DNA from 3 places in the Blautia hydrogenotrophica DSM 10507 genome. Region 3 is predicted to be linked to each of the others. Evidence: riboswitches for the same ligand, from Rfam matches in the RefSeq annotation. Region 3 holds a riboswitch; each other region holds the start of a gene.
The links. Region 3 has a riboswitch for ZMP and ZTP ahead of BLHYD_RS12155 (IMP cyclohydrolase). Riboswitches for the same ligand answer to the same signal wherever they lie in the genome.

Region 1: it holds a riboswitch for ZMP and ZTP, as region 3 does, so the genes downstream of both, BLHYD_RS08920 (formate dehydrogenase accessory sulfurtransferase FdhD) here and BLHYD_RS12155 (IMP cyclohydrolase) in region 3, are expected to answer to the same signal.
Region 2: it holds a riboswitch for ZMP and ZTP, as region 3 does, so the genes downstream of both, BLHYD_RS14875 (formate--tetrahydrofolate ligase) here and BLHYD_RS12155 (IMP cyclohydrolase) in region 3, are expected to answer to the same signal.

The regions. Positions count from the first base shown of each region.
Region 1 is NZ_CP136423.1:1,908,212-1,913,481, reverse strand. It holds gene BLHYD_RS08935 (molybdopterin molybdotransferase MoeA) at 1-968, shown strand, start outside; gene BLHYD_RS08930 (molybdopterin biosynthesis protein) at 983-2,908, shown strand; gene BLHYD_RS08925 (MOSC domain-containing protein) at 2,920-3,360, shown strand; ZMP/ZTP riboswitch at 3,419-3,503, shown strand; gene BLHYD_RS08920 (formate dehydrogenase accessory sulfurtransferase FdhD) at 3,580-4,842, shown strand; gene fdhF (formate dehydrogenase subunit alpha) at 4,996-5,270, shown strand, end outside.
Region 2 is NZ_CP136423.1:3,093,506-3,098,775, reverse strand. It holds gene BLHYD_RS14885 (phosphoadenosine phosphosulfate reductase) at 1-320, shown strand, start outside; gene BLHYD_RS14880 (IbrB-like domain-containing protein) at 310-834, shown strand; gene BLHYD_RS14875 (formate--tetrahydrofolate ligase) at 919-2,604, opposite strand; ZMP/ZTP riboswitch at 2,795-2,877, opposite strand; gene BLHYD_RS14870 (DUF1700 domain-containing protein) at 3,477-3,914, shown strand; gene BLHYD_RS14865 (M81 family metallopeptidase) at 4,005-5,270, opposite strand, start outside.
Region 3 is NZ_CP136423.1:2,538,134-2,543,403, reverse strand. It holds gene guaB (IMP dehydrogenase) at 1-1,209, shown strand, start outside; gene BLHYD_RS12160 (peptidoglycan recognition protein family protein) at 1,324-2,085, shown strand; ZMP/ZTP riboswitch at 2,127-2,206, shown strand; gene BLHYD_RS12155 (IMP cyclohydrolase) at 2,247-2,960, shown strand; gene BLHYD_RS12150 (phosphoribosylaminoimidazolecarboxamide formyltransferase) at 2,973-4,151, shown strand; gene BLHYD_RS12145 (YbjQ family protein) at 4,233-4,553, opposite strand; gene BLHYD_RS12140 (hypothetical protein) at 4,572-5,270, opposite strand, start outside.

The DNA of each region.
Region 1 (5,270 bases), 630 kb from region 3:
AACCGGCAAAAAAGAGGGTGGTCAGCGGGACCTGTTCCTATGTTCCCACTGGGGGGATGATTCCTGAAGGTGCAGATGCAGTGGTGATGGTGGAGTACTGTGAATTGTTCGACCAATCCTGCACTGCGGTCTATCACGCGCTTGCGTCCGGCGGGAATGTGGTGCAGATCGGAGAAGACGTAGAAAAAGGAGAGACGATTCTTCCCAGAGGAACCAGATTGGCTGCGGCACAAATCGGGGCGCTGGCGGGAAACAGCAGACGTACCGTGGAGGTCTATCGTCCTCTAAAGGTGACAATTCTCTCCACAGGGGATGAGCTTGTGCAGGTAGGTGGAGAGCTTGGCTTAGCGCAGGTATATGATATCAATACACCTGCACTGCGGCAGTTGGCCCGTGAGATCGGATTTGAAGAGGTGAAGACCCAGGTGCTTCCTGACCAGGAAGAACTTTTGGAGAAGGCTTTGCGCCTTGGAATGGAAGACAGTGACCTGGTTGTGATCTCAGGGGGCAGCTCCCAGGGAAAGAAAGATATCACGGCGAAGCTGCTGGATCGTCTGGCAGACCCTGGGGTGTTTACTCACGGTCTTGCCTTGAAGCCGGGAAAGCCGACAATCTTAGCCGTGGATGAGCCCTCGCAGACCATATTGATGGGTCTGCCTGGACATCCGGCGGCCGCCCTCATGGTTTTCAGACTTTTGGCAAAGTGGCTGGAACAGTGGAGGACCGGAGAGGCAGACAGTTTGAAAATACCGGCCTCTATGCAGAGCAACATTCCGGCAGCGCCAGGCAAGGACACCTGTGTCATGGTTGAACTGTTCCCAGGAGATGGAGAAGGCTATACGGCCAGACCGGTCCTGGGAAAATCTGGCTTGATGCGCACGCTGACGAAAGCGGACGGTTATGTGAGGATTCCCATGGGAAAGGAAGGCTTAAAGACCGGCGAATTAGTCTGGGTAGAACTTTTTTGAGATGTGAGGTAAAGATGAAGAAGAGAAATCTGTATTTAAAGACGATATCTGTGGAAGAAGCATTGGAAAAATATAAAAAAGTTTTGGAGACGGTGATCGAGGTAAAATGGGAACGGATACCTGTGACCGAAAGTCTGAACCGGGTGACCCGCTCCGCAGTCTATGCGAAATACTGCTCCCCCCTGTTTAATTCTGCGGCCATGGACGGCATTGCGGTAGTCACGCAGAGAACGAAAGGTGCCTCGGAGGTCAGGCCGGTGGAGCTGACAGAAGGGGAGGATTATCAGGTTGTAGATACGGGAGATCCGGTGAGTCCTCCTTATGACGGGGTGATTATGGCGGAGGATCTCTTGGAGACCGGGAAAGAAGGACAAGTGCGGATTGTGGAGGCGGCTGCGCCGTGGCAGCATATTCGCCCTATTGGCGAGGACATCGTGGCAGGAGAGATGATTCTGCCCGGACACCACAAAATACGTGCCATTGATGTGGGAGTTTTACTCTCCGCAGGCATCACTGAGATAGAAGTCGCGGTGCAGCCGTCCGTGGCAATTTTCCCCACAGGTACAGAAATTATCGAGCCGGGGGAGACTCCTGTGGAGGGCAGTATCATTGAATCGAATTCCCGTATGTTTGAGAATTTGGCGCGGGAGCAAGGAGCAAGGGCTAAGCGTTTTCCGGTGATTCCCGACGACTATGAGAAAATTCGCAGGGCGGTCAAAGAGGCGGCTCAAAAATACGATCTGGTAATTATAAACGCTGGTTCCAGCGCAGGGACAGAAGACTATACCGTCCATGTGCTCAGAGAGCTGGGAGAGGTGGTGGTTCATGGGGTTGCGATCAAGCCTGGAAAACCAGTCATTCTGGCTGTCGTGGATGACTGTCCAGTGATTGGCCTGCCGGGATATCCGGTGAGTGCCTATATTGGATTTGAAAATTTCGTGATACCAGTACTTTCGATGCTGGGAGATTTTACATGCAGAAAAAATCCTGTTGTAGACGCAGTAATTTCCAAAAGGCTTGTCTCCAGTCTCAAACACAGAGAGTATATCCGGGTGAAAGTCGGCAAGGTGGGAGAGAAGCTGGTGGCGGCACCGCTGGCTAGGGGGGCCGGAGCAGCCATGTCTATGGTGCGTGCAGACGGCTTCTGCGTGATTCCCCAAAACAGCGAAGGTGTGGAGGCATCAGAGACGGTGAGCGTGGAGCTTTACCGGGATATTCAGGAAATAGAAAATACTTTGGTGGTGATAGGCAGTCATGATCTGATTTTGGATGTGATGGCGGATTTGATGCCGGAGGTCAGCAGAGGGATGTACTTGTCTAGCACGCATGTGGGAAGCATGGGCGGACTGATGGCTCTGAAAAGGAGAGAGGCTCATATCGCGCCGGTACATCTTCTGGATGAAGACACCGGCGTCTACAATCAAAGTTATCTGAAGCGAATTTTTAAGGAGCCAATGGCTCTGATTCGAGGAGTCGGCCGGGTGCAGGGATTGATGGTGAAAAAAGGCAACCCCATGGGTATTTGCGGGATTGAGGATTTAAAAAGATGCCGCTATGTAAATCGGCAGAGGGGAGCAGGGACAAGGATTTTATTAGATTATCTGCTAAAAAAAGAACAGATTTCGCCGGAGGAGATTTCCGGGTATGACTGTGAAGCCACGACGCATATGGCTGTAGCTGCTCAGGTTGCCTCAGGGGGAGCAGATGCGGGAATGGGAGTGTTTTCAGCGGCGAAGGCCATGGGGCTGGATTTCTTGCCGGTGGGAGACGAATCCTATGATTTTGCTCTCTATCAAGAAGACTTAGAGCTTCCGCTGGTGAAATGCTTCCTTCAAATTTTAAAATCTGAAAGGTTCCATGAAAAATTAAGGGAACTGGGAGGTTATTCCTGGGAAGAGGCGGGACAAATCGTGAGGATAGACAGCCGGTCAATGAAGTGAGGAGGTATTCTATGGGGCTAGGAAAAATATCGAAAATCTTTATCTATGAGAAAAAGGGTGCAGCGCCGATCTCCTGTGATGCCTGTGAGCTGACCGTGGAAGACGGTATCAAAGGCGACTGGCACGGGAGCGACCTTCAAAGACAGATTTCCATTCTCCCAGTAGAAGTCAGAGATTTTCAGGAGGAAGGCTTCTGTCTGAAAAAGTTCAAAGAAAACGTACAGGTGGAAGGGATTGACTTTTCAAAGACTTCCCCGGGTACTTTTCTGAGGATGGGAGAGGTGGTTTTGCAGATTACCGAAGTTTTTAAAAAATGTTATCCTGAACTGTGTGAACTAGCGAAGTCAGGGCAGGACTGTTCTTTGCGAAGACAGGCAGTGTTCGCCAAGGTCGCCAGGGGCGGATGGCTGCGGACAGGAGATGATGTCAAGATCAATACTGGACAGAAATAGGAAAAGTTCACAAAATATTGACAAAAAAACCGGGAAGTGGTATGCTAAATTAACAAAAAACAGAGCTGACGACTGACGGATTTAATGTGGAGAACCACGTGGGAGTCTGTCTCTGTGGCATGCCGACCGTCTGGGCAACATTTACTTAAGAGGGTGAATGTTGCCTTTTTTGATATAATCATATAAATCTTGTCACAGAAAAAATAGAGGAGAAAAGTAATGGACAGAAAGGACGTCTATTCCCTCCTGCTTTTGGCAGGCGGGAAGAGTCTGAGAATGGGAAAAGATAAGGCGCGGCTTTTGTATGGCGGAAAGACCTTCGCGGAGCTGATTATCGACAAGGCAAAAGAAGTTGGGATTGACCGGATTTTTGTGTCGGGATTTGAGCTTGAGGGGGACGTCGGGGAGGTTGTATGGGACCGGTATCCGGACCGCGGGCCGCTCGGAGGACTCCATGCCTGTATGAAAGAGATGGAGACGCCTTTTTGTCTGGTGCTTCCAGTGGATGTGCCGAGGCTTTCGCCAGAAATTTTAGAGGAGCTTTTGGTGTATCATGAGAGACACCGAAGGGGATTGACGAGGGGGAGGGAGATTCCGCTGCTGTGGGAGCATGGTGTGCGTAAGGAACCGCTGATCGGTGTTTATCCGGTGGCTATGGCAGAGACGATAGAAGAGATGATAAAGGAACGTGCGCTTCCGGTATTCCGGGTACTGGACCGATGGGGATATGAGTGCTTTTTGAGGGATATCCCGGAAGATCAGATTCTGAATGTAAATACTCCGGAGCTCTATAAAAGACTGTTAGAGAGCCGGCCAGATGGGACGACAGAAGGACGAGGAGGGAAGATGGAAAAAGAAAGAGTACAGATTTTAAAAATTACAGGGAATCAATTTCAAGAAAAAGAGGATGACGTGGCGCTGGAATACCAATACGGCCTCAGACTGAAAGATGGAAGAGAGATTTCCATTTCGTGCACACCGACACATATGGAGGAATTATCCCTGGGAAGAAGATTTTTGTTGGGAGACTTAGCAGGAGAAATCAAGCCTGTACATGCGGACCCAGTGGAAAGTATAAGCCTGAAAAAAATTTTCCAGGCTGCCAAGGAAATGTTTGAAAATCCGGGAACTCTTTTTTCAGATACTGGATGCGCTCACAGTTGTGTGCTCATGATGGAAGGTAGGGTGCTTTGCTCTATGGAGGATATTGGCAGGCATAACGCTTTGGACAAGGTCATTGGCTATGCGCTGAAATATGAAATACCGATCCCAAAATGTGCGGTGTTCAGTAGCGGGCGGATATCGCAGGACTATCTTCAAAAAGCAATTCAGGCTGGGTTTTCGGTGGTATTGTCCAGGGCTGCGGTGACTGGCAGTGCAGTGGCTCTTGCCAAAAAAGAGGACATTACACTGTTGGGATTTATCAGAAAAGAGACAGGAAATATTTATCATATGGGTCATGTGAAGATAAGTGAAAAATAATTTGGAATTATTTGGATATTGAAATAACAAATAATATAAAAATTGATTTTTTTCAAAGAATTATATAATATATAATTGAGTATGGGATAATCATTTTTAAAAATGAGAAAAGTCAGACATGTCCGATGTTTGATTTGGATAAGGAGGAAGGGTATGATAACACTAAAAATCAACGACAGAGCTGTCGAAGTGGAAGAAGGCAGTACGATTCTACAGGCTGCTAAGAAAATAGGGGTGTTCATCCCCACATTTTGTTTTGACGATTTGGAAAGAATGCCGGCAAAACACTGTAGCAATTGCAGTGAGTACGGGGACTGCAAAATATGTTCCTGCGAGGTGGAAGGGGAGGTCAGCCTCTTGACTGCCTGCAACACGGAGGCTCGGGAGGGAATGGTGGTCTGGACAGAGTCAGAAGAGGTTAAGAAAGC
Region 2 (5,270 bases), 560 kb from region 3:
ATACCACGGGCGGAGGGTTGGATGAAAATGTAATTCAGGAATTGGAAGAACATGGATACAATATCCGCAGGAATGGTGTTTCTAACTATACCAGAAGTAAGAAATCACGGGTGGTATTTGTGGGGAAAATTCCAGATGATACGGACGATATCAAGTCCAGCAAAGATATTCCCAGTTGGAAGAGAATGTGCTACTGCATTTTAAAAAACGATCATATCTGTAGATTTATGGGATTTGGTATGACGAGGCAGCAGCAAAAAAGAGTAGATATTATCCGGAGAAAGTATAAAAGTATCGAGGAGATTAATTATGGAGTTTAAAAGTCCTGCTTATAACGTCATTGCAGTTCCAGTGGAGAAAATAAAGGCAAATACTTATAATCCCAATGCGGTGGCTCCGCCGGAGATGAAGCTGTTGTACGAAAGCATTAAAGAAGATGGCTATACAATGCCAATTGTATGTTATTACGCAAAAGTAGAGGACCTGTACGTGATTGTGGATGGTTTTCATCGTTATCGAATCATCAAGGAACATCAGGATATCTATGAACGCGAGAAAGGAATGCTCCCGGTCTCTGTGATAGAGAAACCTTTAGATCAGAGGATGGCAAGTACGATTCGGCACAATCGTGCCAGAGGAAACCACGATGTAGATTTGATGAGTAATATTGTCAAGGAGCTACATGAGCTTGGACGGTCTGATGAGTGGATTTCTAAGCATCTTGGAATGGATAAGGATGAGATTTTGCGGCTGAAGCAGATCACAGGCTTGGCAGCTCTTTTCAAGGATGTGAAATTTGGAAAAGCTTGGGTTCCTGCGGACGAAGATACATAAAAAACTCCGCCAAAGAAGTTAATTCTTTGGCGGAATTATGGGAGATGTAAAACTCGATAAGTTTTACAAGGTTATGGCTAGGTTTTAGAACAATCCGCTGATCTTTCCAGTCTCGTCCACGTCGATTCTCTCAGCAGCCGGTACCTTTGGCAGACCAGGCATTGTCATGATCTCTCCGGTCAGGGCTACGATGAATCCTGCTCCAGCAGAGATCTTCAGGTTACGTACCGTCACCTCAAAGTCGGTCGGCGCTCCCAGTTTCGTCTGATCGTCTGTCAGGCTGTACTGTGTTTTTGCCACACAAATCGGGCAGTTTCCATAGCCCAGCGCTTCCAGTTCTTTTGCCTGCTTCTGAGCGTTTGCAGTCAGCACAACTCTCTTTCCTCCGTAGATCTTCTGTACGATCTGGTTCAGTTTGTCCTCAATGCTTCCTTCCAGCTCATAGGAGTAGGTGAAGTCGTTCGGCTCTTCTACCAGTCTGATGACTTCCTCTGCCAGTTTCACGCCGCCTTCGCCGCCTTTTGCCCATACCTCAGACAGCGCTACGTTTACGCCCAGCTCACGGCACTTGCTCTCTACCAGGTCTAACTCTGCCTTGGTATCGGTTGGGAATGCGTTGATCGCTACCACACACGGCAGTTTGTATACATTTTTAATGTTGCTTACGTGTTTCAGCAGGTTTGGAAGTCCTTTCTCCAGTGCTTCCAGGTTCTCGTTGTTCAGATCTGCCTTCGGTACTCCTCCGTTGTATTTCAGTGCACGTACAGTTGCCACGATTACCACTGCACTTGGCTTCAGTCCTGCCATACGGCACTTGATGTCCAGGAACTTCTCAGCACCTAAGTCTGCGCCGAATCCTGCCTCAGTGATCGCGTAATCGCCCAGTCTCAGTGCCATTTTTGTTGCGATGACAGAGTTACAGCCGTGTGCGATGTTTGCGAATGGTCCGCCGTGTACGATTGCCGGTACATGCTCCAGGGTCTGTACCAGGTTTGGCTTCAGGGCATCTTTTAACAGCGCGCACATTGCTCCCTGTGCGTTTAAGTCGCCTGCGGTTACCGGTTTCTGCTCGGAAGCTTTTCCGTAAGTATATCCTACAACGATTCTTGCCAGTCTATTTTTCAGGTCGTTGATATCGCTTGCCAGACACAGAACTGCCATGATCTCGGAGGCAACGGTGATGTCATAGCCGTCCTCACGTGGCATTCCGTTGGTCTTTCCGCCCAGGCCGTCTACCACGAAACGAAGCTGACGGTCGTTCATGTCCACACATCTTTTCCAGGTGATCTTTCTCGGGTCGATATTTAAAGCGTTGCCCTGATAGATATGGTTGTCGATCATAGCAGCCAGTAGGTTATTTGCAGCTCCGATGGCATGGAAGTCACCGGTAAAATGCAGGTTGATGTCCTCCATTGGAACAACCTGAGCGTATCCGCCGCCGGCAGCGCCGCCTTTTACGCCGAAGACCGGTCCTAAGGACGGCTCACGCAGAGCAACCATAACGTTCTTTCCTAATTTCTGAAGTCCGTCAGCCAGACCTACAGTCGTGGTGGTCTTTCCTTCTCCGGCCGGAGTCGGGTTGATAGCGGTTACCAGAACGAGTTTGCCGTCTTTGCCTTCGGTCTCTTTTAACAGATTATAGTCGATTTTTGCTTTGTACTTTCCGTACTGCTCCAGATATTTGTCATCGATCCCAGCCTTCTCAGCAATCTTAGTGATCGGTTCCATTGTGCACTCCTGTGCGATTTCGATGTCACTTTTGAATCCCATAATTATGATCTCCTTTCTGGATCCCCCATAATACCGACGCCTGTTAGATATGATGTGAAAGGTTTGTTGTGGACATACCTTCTGCATCGTTCGCATCCTCGCGGAGCGTTTATGTGATAGGAGGACTCTCGCGCATTGGCGTGAAAAGAGCTTTCCTATTGCATAAAAAAGGACAACATTCGAGAAGCTCAAATGTTGCCCAGACGGTCGGCGTTTCAGATTTCTAATTCCCCTGTGGTATTCCACAATTATCCGTCAGTAATTAGAAACCTCTTGGTTGATTGGAATCTTTTGATATTGTTTTTGATTCCTTAGTTGATGGTTATATATTAGCACTAATGCATATAAAAGTCAAGAATTTAGTCAAAAATTTATCAAAGTTTTAAGAAAAGTAACTGGATTAGAGTGATTTTTAATTAAAATTAAAAATACTATAATAGGAAATAAAATAAATTATTATCGTTAAACTTTTTTCCTTATTATATTGAAATATCAAAAAATAGAAAGGAACTAGGATTGTACAGATTAAAGTGCTATTACTATCTGCTACCTTCAGAACGGCCGTAACTATTCAGCCATAACAGCTTATATCGCCGCATATGCTGCTTATGGCTGAATAGTTACGTTTAATTGTATCAATTCAGCTTTTCGGCTTCACTGTCACAAATGCATGCACACAGACTGCAATTCTCTCAGTCTGGTGCTTGCAGTCCTCGGGATCCCGCTGCATATGCAGCGGGACAGTGTCAGGCTAAACGTTACGTTTAATTCTTAAGAAAGGATAAAATGCCTTGCAAAAACTTGTCGAGTTCTTGTATACTATTCCAAGATGAGGGAAACAAGCGATCAGGAGAAAAAGAGGAGACGTAACTATGACGAGAAAAGAGTTTTTAGAAAGTTTGGAGAGGCATTTGAGAGGCCAGCTTTCAGAAAATCAGCTTCGAGGTCATGTGGAGTACTATCGGGATTATATAGAAAAAGAGATTGCGTCCGGAAAGACGGAGGCGGAAGTCTTGGATATGCTTGGAGACCCATGGTTAATCGCCAAAACGCTGATTGATTCCGGGGCGTGGAGTTCTCAGGAAACAGGAGAATACGTTGTCCAGGAAGAAGACGGAGAATTTGTAAGAGAGAGCAAAAAGACTTTTAGAAAACTGGACCTTACCACATGGTATGGAAAGCTGATTGTAATTTTGGCGGCAGCACTGATTTTATTTGTGCTGATTACAATTATTGGCGCGTTGCTTCCCATACTGTTCTGTTTGGCAGTGGTGGGTGTCATTGTGAAGGCATTCCAGAAAAGGCGCTGAAGATGCCGAAGAGACAGAAGTGAATAAAAATGTAAAAACCAGATTTGTTATAAATCTGGTTTTTATGTTATAGGAAAGGATTCGTCACGTTTAACGAAATCTTTTTGGGATAGTGAGGTCCGATTCGTCGATTTCAGCAAAAGGATAAAAGCGTTTCGGCAGGTTACGGAATGGGAGCGTAAGCAGATTAGAAGAGGCGGCACCGGGAGTATCTGCTTCAATGATGTCACTGGCTACGGGCAAGTAACTCGCTCGAAAAGAGGTACAGGTTTTTACTGCAACCATCTGGTAGAAAAGGGGTTCCATTCCATGATGGCGGTATAGCTGTAGATCTCCGGCTCCTAGGAGCTGTTCGGACACAAGGATAGAGGTGTTTCTGAATTTGAGGACAGCGGTAGGACCCAGGTGATTGACAAGGCCGCGCTTAGCGGGGCCTTCTTGCGTATAGATTCCATCGTGTAAAGATTGTACATATGCCTGGAGTGTGACGGGAGCGCTCATGCTGGAATTGATCGAAGCGCCGATGGTGAAAGTGCCCGTCTTTCCAACTCCTGTCTGAAAAGCTTGTCTTACTGCGGGAGCACATCTCAAAGATAGCGCGGCTTTTACCGATGAATTCAGGCGCAAGATTTCATGGAGTATATAGGCACTGTCGCCATTAGCACCGGCGTTGGTAGAATCTGCGGAGTCCACCAGAACGAGAGGCTTGCCTGTGGCATTATTTTCTGCGACATGTATAATTTCCTGTACACTTCTTATATCAGAATGGAAACTGTGTCGCAGATTCAAAAAGCGCCGTGCCAGTTCCAAAAGAAGTTTGGAGCTGTCAGATTCAGAGACAGTAAGTACCGCACTTCCTCCGACACCGACATCCAGCCAGGGTTGTCTTTGAAAGATGGAAAAATCGGCAATTTTTTTCTCTTCTACGAAATGTTCGGCATGGCGCATCAGCTCGGAAAAAGGGCCGAAGAGGGTGGTATAAGAACTTGCAGGGGCGATCATGGGCAGGTGTATGCATCGTGTGTGGAGAGGTTTCTGAGGATTTTTTAGACGCTGGAGACACAGGGAAGCGGCTCGGGATCCAGTTTCATAAAAATCTACATGAGGATAAGTGTGATAACCGCAGAGAAATTCAGCGTTCTTTAACATTTTTTCAGTGATGTTTGCGTGCAAATCTAAAGAGGCAGAGAGAATCGTACTGGGGCCTACGAGCTGGCGAATTTTTTCCAGCAGGTCTCCGCATACGTCCTGAGACGCAGTGGACTGAGTAGCCCCGTGTAGTGAAATGCACACGCCATCTAGAGGAAGTGCTTCTTTTAGGCGGCGGGACAGATTTTTCCAGTAGTCCTCTACGAC
Region 3 (5,270 bases):
GTGGACAAGGTAAAACGTTCTGAGAATGGTGTAATTACAGATCCATTTTTCTTGTCACCCGAGCACACATTGAAAGATGCCAATGACCTTATGGCAAAATTCCGTATTTCAGGAGTTCCGATTACGGAAGGCAAAAAACTAGTGGGAATCATTACCAACCGTGATTTGAAATTTGAGGAGGATTTCTCAAAGAAAATTAAAGAGTCGATGACCTCAGAGGGACTGATTACGGCAAAAGAAGGCATCACTCTAGAAGAAGCGAAGAAGATACTGGCAAAGGCCAGGAAAGAGAAACTACCCATTGTTGATGATGAATATAACTTAAAAGGCTTAATTACAATTAAGGATATTGAAAAACAGATTAAATATCCACTTTCAGCAAAAGATGCGCAAGGACGTCTGCTCTGTGGGGCAGCTGTCGGAATTACTTCGAACGTACTGGCACGTGTGGAGGCTCTGGCAAAGGTGAATGTGGATGTGATCGTTGTAGACTCTGCCCATGGACATTCTGAGAACATTCTGCGTGCCGTTCGTGAGATCAAGGCCGCTTATCCGGAACTTCAACTGATTGCGGGAAATGTGGCGACCGGAGAGGCGACGAAAGCTCTGATCGAGGCAGGTGTGGACGCGGTAAAAGTGGGAATTGGTCCTGGTTCTATCTGTACTACACGTGTGGTTGCTGGAATTGGTGTGCCGCAGATCACAGCAGTTATGGACTGCTATGAGGTGGCGAAGGAGTATGGAATTCCGGTTATCGCAGACGGCGGAATCAAGTATTCCGGGGATATTACGAAGGCGATTGCGGCAGGCGCAAATGTCTGCATGATGGGAAGTATTTTCGCAGGTTGTGATGAGAGCCCAGGAACTTTTGAATTGTATCAGGGAAGGAAGTATAAGGTATACCGTGGAATGGGTTCCATCTCTGCGATGGAGAATGGCAGCAAAGACCGCTATTTCCAGGAAGACGCAAAGAAGCTGGTACCAGAAGGCGTGGAAGGCCGTGTGGCATATAAAGGCCACGTGGAAGACACGGTATATCAGTTGATGGGTGGTCTGCGCTCAGGTATGGGATATTGTGGAGCAGAGAATATCGAGAAATTAAAGACTACCGGAAAATTTGTAAAAATTTCCTCCGCGTCCTTGAAGGAGTCACATCCTCACGATATTCATATCACAAAGGAAGCTCCGAATTACAGCATTGAAGAGTAATTTGCTTTGAAATGAAAATGGGCTGTTACACAGTAATTGTGGGACAGCCCGCTTTGCGTTCAGCCGCTTAAGACGAAGGGGACAGGATTTCAGGGCAAAGAGGCGAGGATACCTATGACGAGACAGAGAAGAGCGACTGGCAGCAGAAATTCTGCCAGAAGAACTGCTTCGGTCCCCAAAGGCTATAGGCAGAGGAGACCGCAGAGAAAAAAACAAAAGAGAAAAGAAAACTACATATGGCTGGCAGTGGGGTGTCTAGTACTGCTTTTGCTTCTTTTCACAGGAGGGCGTCTGGTATTAAAATCTCTACAGGCTGAGAAGACGGCTAGAGCCTATCTGGACATGGAAGACCCTCTGAGAGGGGCTCCTCCGCTGGATGTGGAGCTGTTGACTGTGAATCCATATTCCAGGCCGGGAACGCCTCTAGAAGAGGTGAAGTATGTGGCGATTCACTACACTGCGAATCCAGGCTCTACAGCTAAGAATAACAGAGATTACTTTGAAGGGCTGAAAGACAATCATTCTAACGAGGTGAGTAGTCACTTTGTCGTAGGCTTGGAGGGGGAAATTGTACAGTGTATTCCTACGAACGAGATTTCCTATGCGACCAATTCCAGAAATGTGGATACTCTTTCTATTGAGTGCTGTCATTTAGATGAGACGGGAAAATTTAATGAAGCCACGTATCAGTCTTTGGTGGAATTGACAGCTTATCTGTGTAATCGTTTTGGGCTGGATATAGATCATGTGATTCGCCACTATGATGTGACGGGAAAAAACTGTCCGAAGTATTATGTGGAACATCCAGAAGCTTGGGAACAGTTAAAAAAAGATATTTCAGCAGAGATGGAGGCCAAGAGAAAAGAGTTGGAGTAATATTTAGGGCTTGTCAAATGGAGAAATATATTGTAGTATAATCATAACTGCATGACTGGCGGAAGTAGGAAAACTACAGGGAGTGCAGTGAAGTAGAATGTCGACCGCCTGGGCAACCGTTTGGTATACCCAGGCGGTTTTTGTGTAGAAAGGAGACCATTATGGAAATGCTATCGTTGGCTAAAGAGCTAAAAAGCAACTCTTATCCAGGACGTGGAATTATCCTGGGGCGTTCCAAAGATGGAACTAAGGCAGTGGCTGCCTATTTTATTATGGGTAGAAGTGAGAACAGCCGGAACCGAGTTTTTGTGGAGGAGGGAGAGGGAATTCGCACACAGGCATATGACCCCTCGAAGCTTACCGATCCTAGCTTGATTATCTACGCTCCGGTCCGAGTTTTGGGCAACAAGACGATTGTCACCAACGGCGATCAGACGGATACTATCTATGAGGGGATGGACCGCCAGATGACATTTGAGCAATCTCTGCGCAGCCGTGAATTTGAGCCCGATGCACCGAATTACACGCCGAGAATCTCAGGGGTGATGCATGTAGAGAACGGAAAATACAGCTACGCTCTGTCAATCTTAAAGAGCAACAACGGAAATCCCCAGGCCTGTGACCGTTTTACTTTTGCCTATGAGAACTGTGTGGCTGGAGAAGGGCGTTTTATCCATACCTACAAGTGTGATGGAAATCCTCTTTTGAGTTTTGAGGGCGAACCTAAGCTGGTGGAGATTCCAGATGATATGGAGGCGTTTACGGAGTTGATATGGGAAAACCTGAACGAAGACAATAAGGTTTCCCTGTTCGTACGCTATATCGATATCGAGACAGGCAAATATGAGACGAAAATTGTGAATAAGAATCAGTGAGGAGGGACAAAGATGAAAGAACTGGCATTAAAATATGGATGTAATCCGAATCAGAAGCCTTCCAGAATCTATATGGCCGATGGCAGTGAACTGCCGATCAAGGTGCTCTATGGAAAACCTGGATATATTAATTTTTTGGATGCCTTTAATGGATGGCAGCTGGTGAGGGAATTGAAAAAAGCTACGGGTTTTCCGGCGGCAACCTCCTTCAAACATGTGTCCCCAGCAGGAGCAGCCATTGGGCTTCCCCTTTCTGAGACACTGGCCAAGATTTACTGGGTGGATGATTTAGGAGAACTGTCTTCACTGGCCTGCGCTTATGCGAGGGCAAGAGGGGCAGACCGAATGTCGTCTTTCGGGGACTTTATCGCTCTTTCTGATGAGTGCGATAAGGACACGGCGATGCTGATTAAACGGGAGGTCAGCGATGGAGTGATCGCGCCGGGTTATACCCAGGAGGCCTTGGAGATACTTTCCCAGAAGAAAAAAGGCAATTATAACGTGATTCAGATTGACGCGGACTATGTGCCAGCTCCACTGGAACACAAGGAAGTATTCGGGGTGACTTTTGAGCAGGGAAGACAGGAGCTGCCCATTGACGATGAACTGTTGTCCAATGTAGTGACAGCGAAGAAGGAGCTGAGTGAGGAGGCTAAGAGAGATCTGAAAATCTCGCTGATTACTCTAAAATATACACAGTCCAATTCCGTGTGTTTTGTGAAAGATGGTCAGGCAATTGGAATCGGCGCTGGCCAGCAGTCTAGAGTACACTGTACCCGTCTGGCGGGCCAGAAGGCGGATAACTGGTTCCTTCGTCAGAGTCCTAAGGTTATGAATCTTCCTTTTAAGGACGATATCAAACGTGCAGAGAGGGACAATGCGATTGATGTGTATATTGGAGAAGAGTACATGGATGTCCTGGCCGATGGTGCGTGGGAGAAGGTATTCACAGAGAAGCCAGAAGTGTTTACGAGAGAGGAAAAGCGGCAGTGGCTGGATAAGATGACTGGCGTGACTTTGGGTTCAGATGCGTTCTTTCCATTCAGCGATAACATCGAACGGGCGCATAAGAGCGGTGTTCAGTATATTGCGCAGCCAGGAGGTTCGGTTAGAGATGATTTGGTCATTGAGACCTGCGATAAATATGGAATGGCTATGGCGTTTACGGGCATCCGCTTGTTTCACCACTAAAAGAATAATAAAAAAACAAATTGCCGGGTACCCGTTGTGGGTTTCCGGCAATTTGCTGTAAAAAATACTGCTTCAATTTTCTTATTTACCGTCAGTAAAACGAATCGCAGTTCCGTAGGCGAGAATCTCGGCAGCAGAGGAAGCGATAGAATTTGTGGTGTAGGATACTCCGATCACCGCGTCCGCTCCCATTTTTTCGGCACAGGCGATCAGGCGGTCTGTGGCGATCACGCGGGCCTTCTCCATCATCTCGCAATAAGAGGTGAGCTCTCCGCCTACCAGTGTCTTTAGGCCATTCATAAAGTCTTTGCCAAAATGTACGGTCTGGATGGTAGCGCCTTCTGCGAGGCCTAGTTCCTCATAAGTTCTTCCCTGAAGTACATGAGTCGTTGTAAGCAACATTTTAAATCATCCTTTCTGTTAATCCATTTCTAATTTTTTATCCAGCAATTTGACACATACAATATAATATATAATACCAATGATAATGCTGAGTATCAAGGAGAGAATAAGTATTCTGCCTAAGATCTGAGAGACTTCATAGAGCACCTCAGGGCTATTCGCGTCAGCGGATTCAGCGTTTCGAATGGTCTCATTGGTAAAAAAAGGAAACGCCAGTATCAGCCCTATCACCTGGTTGATCAGGTAGAGCAGAACGTAGCCTCCAATACATCCCATGACCCGGTGGCCGTGAAAAAGATTTCCAATGCCCACGGCGCAGTAGACGGACAGACAGGAGATAAAAAGTTCCAGGATTACAGTGGCTATTGTCAGCAGGAACAAATTTGCAGGGATGTATGCTGACACGGCCTGGCAAAATTCAAAGAGTTCATCGTTCAGAAAAATGAATACACATAGCAGAATTACGGCCGCATCGAGGAAGGACCAGAGTACTCCGCATAGATATTTGGAGAGGACATGGCAGTTCGCGGTGACTGGCAGCGTATTCGTCAGGTATCCCTCGTCTGTGTACAGATTGCGGTGATAGCGCATGCCAAGATAGACGATAGTGGCTAGGGCGACAGCTCCGATGGCTGTCAGAAGAGTCACCGTGTAAATAGAAGAGAATATGGTATCAAAAGGTTTTATATGCAGCAGAGACATGAAAAAATGTCCCAG